Regions from separate parts of the Phyllobacterium sp. SYP-B3895 genome, predicted to be linked through region 2. Evidence: riboswitches for the same ligand, from Rfam matches in the RefSeq annotation. Region 2 holds a riboswitch; the other holds the start of a gene.

Region 1 (3,506 bases), on a different contig from region 2:
CTCGCTTACAAGCCGGTGCATATACGCTCTGACTGTATGGAAATGTGGTTTACAAATAGTGAAGTCGATAGGGTTCACTGAACTTGAGCGTCAATTGACAGCTGTCAACACGATGTCACCGAGGCGCGGCGTTGACAGCTGTCAACCCAGTACGTTCCGATATAGATCTAAGGTCGAATTTTGAAATCTGCTCGGCTGATTTAAGGTTTGCACAATCACTCGTTTTACTTAATTCAATTTCAACATCAGGTTGCACCTCGCCGATCTGCGAATTTCAACACTCAATAAGAGTTATCAAGAATGATAGATGACACGGCCCTGCTCTTTGGTTCCGCGCCCTCCCATTCAGGCCAAATGGATGAATCAACGCCTACGAGCGCAAGCGCGGTCCCGGCCAAAAGTCCTACGCAGCAGTTCGCTGCCGCGGAGGACTTCATTCGCCACAACCTTCTTCAGCCTATCAATCTTTCCGATATCGCCAGCGCGGCCGGGGTGAACACCCGGTCATTGCAACGCCTGTTTCGCAGGCTGAAGGGGGTAACGCCCATAAACGTGCTGCTGGATTGCCGTATCGAGGCAGCTCGAAAGATCATCGAGAATGGGGACGCAATGTCGGTCAGGGAGCTCGCCGCCCGCTTTCACTTTGCCAACCCAGGCCGGTTCTCGAAGCTTTACCGTGAGACATTTGCCTGCACACCTTCGCAGGATATTCGCCTGTATCGCCCTGTTGATGCGGCTGAGGCGGATTGAACAAGTTAGGGCGCCACACGGCGCTCGAGCAAGATAGTACCGTGCATGGAAAACACGGGGAGCGCCGCTGGCGGGCAAAGATGCCAGCGGCGCCCTTGGGGTCACAAGGTCGGGAGGTGGACTCTGCCTTGACAGCCTGATGGTACAGATCCACCTCCAATCAACAATCACCCCGGCGGGGGAAGTGGATAACGGGGAGATCGACAATAAACGCTTGGCGTCAGAGACCACGCTTGCTGAGATGTCCCTAAGTTGGAGCTAGTCAAGTACCCGCCCGCATTCAACGCAGGCTGCGATACCGACTTCGCGTCGGGTGTGGTGACGGCAGTCTTGATGAGCTAAACTCAGGGAACCGCGCGATGGCTGCAATAAAGTGGCAGCCGCACGGGCCAAACCTGGACACGCTCTATCCAATTTCCAACCGACTTCCGGGATGTCGCTCCCAGTCATTGGCATAGATCCGACACGGAAGTGGGGGAGGGCGTGCGGGATTTCCATTGCTCACGCTCTATTGAGAGGTGAGGTGATACGATTGGAAATCAACGACTCGCACTCGACTTAAAGCGCGCAAACTCTATGTCTCCGCTTATGCCATCCCGCGTAGCATCCATACGACCTGGATTCCGATTCAGATCAGGCGGGACCGGGCAAATCGGGTCAAGGTCGAACGGAAGCTAAATACTAATAAGCTTCTATTTCATTTACATACGTCAAAGAATCCGCGCGTAAATCAGCGACATTCCTTATCGCGTCAACCTACCAGCTGTCGCGGTATCATGCCTATGTCGTCCACGTTGAAAGGCGTGGTTTGATAGATCTCATTGATCCAATTGCCGAAAAGGAGATGGGCAGCGCTGCGCCACCGGTTCGCCGGCCTACATGACGAATCGTCATCGGGAAAGTAATTGCGAGGCAGCGGCATTGAAGGTGCGTTTGCGAGATCGCGGAAATACTCGTCGCCAAGTGAGTTCGTGTCATATTCGAGGTGGTTGAACATGTGGAGCGACCGGCATGAAGGATCATCGACCAGACCTAGCCCCGTCTCCTCCGCCTCAAGCAGCACGTTTATGCCGCGCCCCTGTGGGATGTCGTCGCGCCGAACCTCCGTCCATCGCGATACCGGCATAAGCACGTCATCGGAGAAACCGCGCAAATATGGCGAAGCGGGCGCGAGGTTGCCGTGGTTGAAGATGCCGAAAGCCTTTGCCGACAGGTCGTGCTTCGGGATGCCGTGAAAATGCCAAAGCGCAGCTTGGGCTGCCCAGCAGATAGTCAGGCAGTGATGGACATGTGACTGCGTCCAATCGAGAATGTGGCGGAGTTCATCCCAATATTGCACGTCTTCGAAGGCCAGATGCTCGACCGGCGCGCCGGTAATTATAAATCCGTCAAACCGCTCGGCACGGACTTGCTCCCAGGCACGGTAGAATGATGCCAGGTGCGTCACCGGCGTGTTGCGCGCCACGTAATTGGTTATCCTAACGAGGGTGAGTTCGATCTGCAGCGGCGTTGCGCCGACCAGCCTTGCGATCTGCGTTTCCGTGCTGATCTTGTTGGGCATCAGATTGAGCAATCCGATCCGCAGCGGCCTTATATCCTGACGCACGGCGTCCCGTTCGCGCATGATATTGACGCCTTCGGCTTCGAGCTGGCGGCGTGCGGGCAAGTCGTCGGGGATCTTTATCGGCATTATCGCGCGTTCCTGTTGGTTCGCTGGACAGACGCCGGTAGCTAAATCCGTATAATTGCCGGTTCGGCCACATCCTCCCTGACGGAAGTACCACCTTGCCCGGAGCGCAGGTTGGCGTTGGGCGTCAACCCAACTCTTGATGTCGAACCACTTCTAAGCACACCATCGCAACTTCGCAAGTCTCTTTTGCTACGGCATCCGGCGTTTGCGCAGGTTCTGCCGCCGCCTTTTCAACCGACTCAGCCAGGTAGTGGCTATACTGTTGGAAAGTCATGTAAATGAAAAGATTCCGAGCGCCAACGAGCATTAATCTGAGCCGCAGCAACAGAATTCAAACAACGACTCTTCATCTGATATTGAACTCGCTTCAAAAACAGCCAAGGGGCAAAATCTCGACCCAACCAACCAAGGGCAGAGGATGCGACAAGGACCTATCCGTTAGGCCTGGTGATGAAGGCCCGTCCGGAGATCGCCGACTATGCGCCAAGCGGTATTGGTACCTGGCGGGAGCTGATAGCGACGGCCGCACAGGTGCGGGGCTACCTTGGTATTTTGCCCTCGGCTTATGAGGAGTGTGTTTGGCCAGGAAAACACCGCCCCTGTCATTGCCTGCATCCTCGAGCGGGTACAAGCCATCAACTCAGCTGGGGGCTATCTGCGCGTCCTGACCGAAAAGGCGAGGGCAGGGGAGTTTACCGTAGGACCGATGCTGATAGCAGCCCTCAAAGCCAACGGCGTGCGCCCGCGACTGGTGGCGGCGACGTGAAGGATGAGCGCGTGAAGACCACTATACGCGGACGAGCCCGAGCTTTCGCGCCCGGTCAGCAGGTGCTTGACCGAGGAGGCGGCCCAGCGCGACGAAACGCGTGACGTGCCTCGTGCATCCGATGTCGCGAAGTGTCAGGTCGGGGTTTGCATTCGCAATGCCTGTGATCAGCATCATAAGCCGGTCTTCCGGTAAGCGGCGAGGGGAGGGGAGGGGAGGATAAGTCATGGATCAGCCAGTCCTTCGCTGACCAGACGCCTTACCGACCGGCGCAGGCGATCGACCGACCAATTCTGGCCG
Region 2 (3,506 bases):
CCCAAAAGGGGCATCGTAAAATATCAGTTAAATCATTGAAAAGATTGATGGAGCGGGTGAAGGGAATCGAACCCTCGTATTCAGCTTGGGAAGCTGCTGCTCTACCATTGAGCTACACCCGCATTCCACTATCAGTGACCGCTGACAGCGGTCTTTGTCAAGGGGTCGCGAGCGGGCTCCGCCGTCAGCGGAAGTGCTTTGAAAGCTTCAGGCCCTGCGCCTGGTAGTTGGAGCCGAGATCAGTTCCATAGAGGGCGCGCGGTCGCTCCAGCATGTGCTCGTAGATCAGGCGTCCGACGATCTGTCCGTGTTCGAGAATGAACGGCACTTCATGGCTGCGCACTTCGAGCACGGCGCGGCTACCGGTGCCGCCCGCTGCCGTATGGCCGAAGCCCGGATCGAAGAAACCGGCATAATGCACGCGGAATTCGCCCACCAGCGGGTCGAACGGCGTCATCTCGGCGGCGTAGAGCGGCGGCACGTGGACCGCTTCGCGCGAGACGAGGATATAGAACTCATCGGGATCGAGCACGAGTTCCCGGGCGCCGCGATCATGGATCGGCTCCCAGAAGTCGAAAAGATCGTGGACGCCGCGCCGGTCGACATCGACGACGCTGGTATGATGCTTGCCGCGATAGCCGACAAGGCCATTCTGGTCGCCTGTGAGGTCGATCGAAAGGGCGATGCCGCCGCCAGAAATATTGGGGGTCTCGGAGGCAACGAGCGTCTCGGCGGCGTGAAGTTCCGCAAGCTCTGTTTCCTCGAGTTGCGCGCGCCCGGTCCGGAAGCGGATCTGCGACAGCCGCGAGCCGGTCCGGGCGACGATCGGGAAGGTGCGCGGGCTGACTTCAAGGTAAAGCGGGCCATGATAGCCGGCCGGAACCTTGTCGAACTCCTGCGCGCCATCGACGATGACCCGTGTGAAGATATCGAGGCGCCCGGTCGAACTCTTCGGATTGGCGGAGGCTGAAACCTCGGCAGGCAGCGCCAGGCTTTCAAGGAGCGGAACGATATAGACGCAGCCGGTCTCGAGGACCGCGCCCTCGGTCAGATCGATTTCGTGCAGTTTCAGGCGCTCGAGCTTGTCGATGACCGGCGTGCCCGGGCCCGGCATGAAGCTCGCGCGTACGCGGTAGGCCCGCTTGCCGAGGCGCAGATCGAGGCTCGCCGGCTGGATCTGGTCGACGTCGAATTCGCGCTCGGTCTTGAGTGCTCGCGCCTCAAATAGCGCCCTGATGCCGCTATCGGCCAATATGCCCGCTTCTCGTCTCGCCATGTCGACCATCCATACAAAGAGACGAAAAGCTTTAGCGCCTCACCCGATTGACGCAAGCGGCCAAGAGGATTAAAGCACTTTTATCCCGTGGTGATTTGGCCGGCCGGCTTGCAGCCACGTAAAATAATTTGCTAAAAGAGGCCCGGTCTCGTCCGGCCTTTTTGCGATACCCGCAAGGCCGGTTTTTTATTGGCCAGTCTTCTGGCAGATTGAGACAGCGATGACCAAGGATACCACCCGCAAACTGCGTCCCGCCACCCAGCTCGTCCATGCCGGAACCCTGCGTTCCGGCTTCGGGGAAACCTCCGAAGCCTTGTTCCTGACGCAAGGTTTCGTGTACCCGTCCGCAGAAGCGGCCGAGGCGCGTTTCAAGGGCGAAGAGCCCGGATTCATCTATTCGCGCTATGCCAATCCCACGACCGACATGTTCGAAAAGCGCATGTGCGCCCTTGAAGGCGCGGAAGATGCGCGCGCCACCGCTTCGGGGATGGCCGCCGTTGCTGCCGCAATCCTCTGCCAGGTGCGAGCGGGTGACCACGTGCTCGCCGCGCGGGCGATGTTCGGCTCCTGTCGCTACATCATCGAGACCATGCTGCCGCGCTATGGCGTCGACTTCACGCTGATCGACGGCTCCAGGATCGAGAATTGGGAAAAGGCGGTTCGCCCCAACACCAAGGTGATGTTCCTCGAAAGCCCGACCAATCCGACGCTCGAAGTTATCGATATTGCCGCCGTCGCCAGGGTCGCGAACTCCGTTGGCGCCAAGCTGATCGTCGACAATGTATTCGCAACGCCGCTCTTTCAAAAGCCGCTCGAACTCGGCGCCCACATCGTCATCTATTCGACGACCAAGCATATTGACGGCCACGGCCGCTGCCTCGGCGGCATGATTCTGTCGGACAAGCAGTGGATCGACGAAAACCTGCACGAATATTTCCGCCACACTGGCCCCGGACTTAGCCCGTTCAATTCCTGGGTCATGCTGAAAGGGCTCGAAACGCTTGCCGTGCGCGTTCACCAGCAGACGAACAATGCAGCCAAGATTGCCGACTTCCTTGCCGGACATCCGGCCGTCTCGAAAGTGCTTTATCCCGGCCGCGCCGATCACCCGCAGGCCGATATCGTCGCCAAGCAGATGAGCGGTGGCTCGACGCTGATCGCCTTCGAGGTCAAGGGCGGCAAGAACGCCACATTTGCGGTCGAGAATGCACTCGAGATCATCCAGATCTCCAACAATCTCGGCGATTCAAAGAGCCTTATCACCCACCCGACAACGACGACGCACAAGAACCTGACGGACGAGGCCCGTGCCGAACTCGGCATATCCGATGGACTGCTGCGGCTATCCGTCGGTCTCGAAGACGTCGATGATCTCGTCGACGATCTCGATGCGGCACTGAACGCATCGCGCTAGGACCTGGCTATAGCTGGTGGCGCGCCGACACTGATTTTGGCGCGGCCTTCCGCCATGCCATCGCCATGGCATGGCGCACGACATCGGGCTCGGCCATGGCGAGGATGACAAAGGTCGCACCTTTCTCGCCCCAGCCGCCCGGTACCGGTTCAAACATGTCTGCCGAGGTCTCCCGCATCATGGCCTGGTCGTCGCGCGTCAGCATCAGAACCCCGCGCTGTTTTTCCGGACGCAAGGTGGCGAAGATTTTGTTGCTCACACGAAAATCGGTTGTGCCAAAATGGCTGCCTTGCGTGCTTTCCGGAAATGAGTGCGCCATGGCGGCGAAGGCTTCCAGGGTCATCATGACTGGCTCCTTTTGCATCCCCGATCCTACCAAAGGAACCGTGACTGACGAAGGTTTTAGTTCGATCCGTGACCAGTAATGGTTGACGCATCGGCCGTGAGTGGCGATATCAAGGAGTGAAATCGAGAGCAGGCATGTACAAGGCGACAACGCGCGATATCGAAGTGACGGTCGAGCCGTTCTATCTGGAGGAGCAATCCAATCCGGAGGAAAATCGCTATGTCTGGGGCTACCGGATAACCATTGCCAATGACTCGGATCTGACGGTGCAATTGCGCGCCCGCTACTGGAGGATCACCGATGGCAACGGCCATGTCGAGGAGGTCCGCGGACCGGGAGTCATCGGCGAGCAACCTATTCTCGATCCGGGCGACTCCTTCCAATACTCATCCGGCTGTCCGCTGACGACGACATCGGGGGTTATGGTCGGGCGCTATTCGATGCAGACGACGTCAGGCGAGCGCTTCGAT

What was found. Region 2 has a riboswitch for S-adenosylmethionine ahead of GF108_RS00185 (O-succinylhomoserine sulfhydrylase). Riboswitches for the same ligand answer to the same signal wherever they lie in the genome.
Region 1: it holds a riboswitch for S-adenosylmethionine, as region 2 does, so the genes downstream of both, metA (homoserine O-succinyltransferase) here and GF108_RS00185 (O-succinylhomoserine sulfhydrylase) in region 2, are expected to answer to the same signal.

What each region holds. Positions count from the first base shown of each region.
Region 1 covers NZ_WJIG01000004.1:210,128-213,633, reverse strand. The annotation lists gene GF108_RS18710 (helix-turn-helix transcriptional regulator) at 355-750, shown strand; gene metA (homoserine O-succinyltransferase) at 1,502-2,440, opposite strand; SAM-I-IV-variant riboswitch at 2,482-2,588, opposite strand; partial or broken gene repC (replication initiation protein RepC) at 2,891-3,206, shown strand; partial or broken gene GF108_RS18695 (recombinase family protein) at 3,228-3,506, opposite strand, start outside.
Region 2 covers NZ_WJIG01000001.1:30,459-33,964, forward strand. The annotation lists tRNA gene GF108_RS00175 (tRNA-Gly) at 49-122, opposite strand; gene GF108_RS00180 (2'-deoxycytidine 5'-triphosphate deaminase) at 185-1,276, opposite strand; SAM riboswitch at 1,354-1,433, shown strand; gene GF108_RS00185 (O-succinylhomoserine sulfhydrylase) at 1,497-2,690, shown strand; gene GF108_RS00190 (MmcQ/YjbR family DNA-binding protein) at 2,698-3,036, opposite strand; gene apaG (Co2+/Mg2+ efflux protein ApaG) at 3,171-3,506, shown strand, end outside.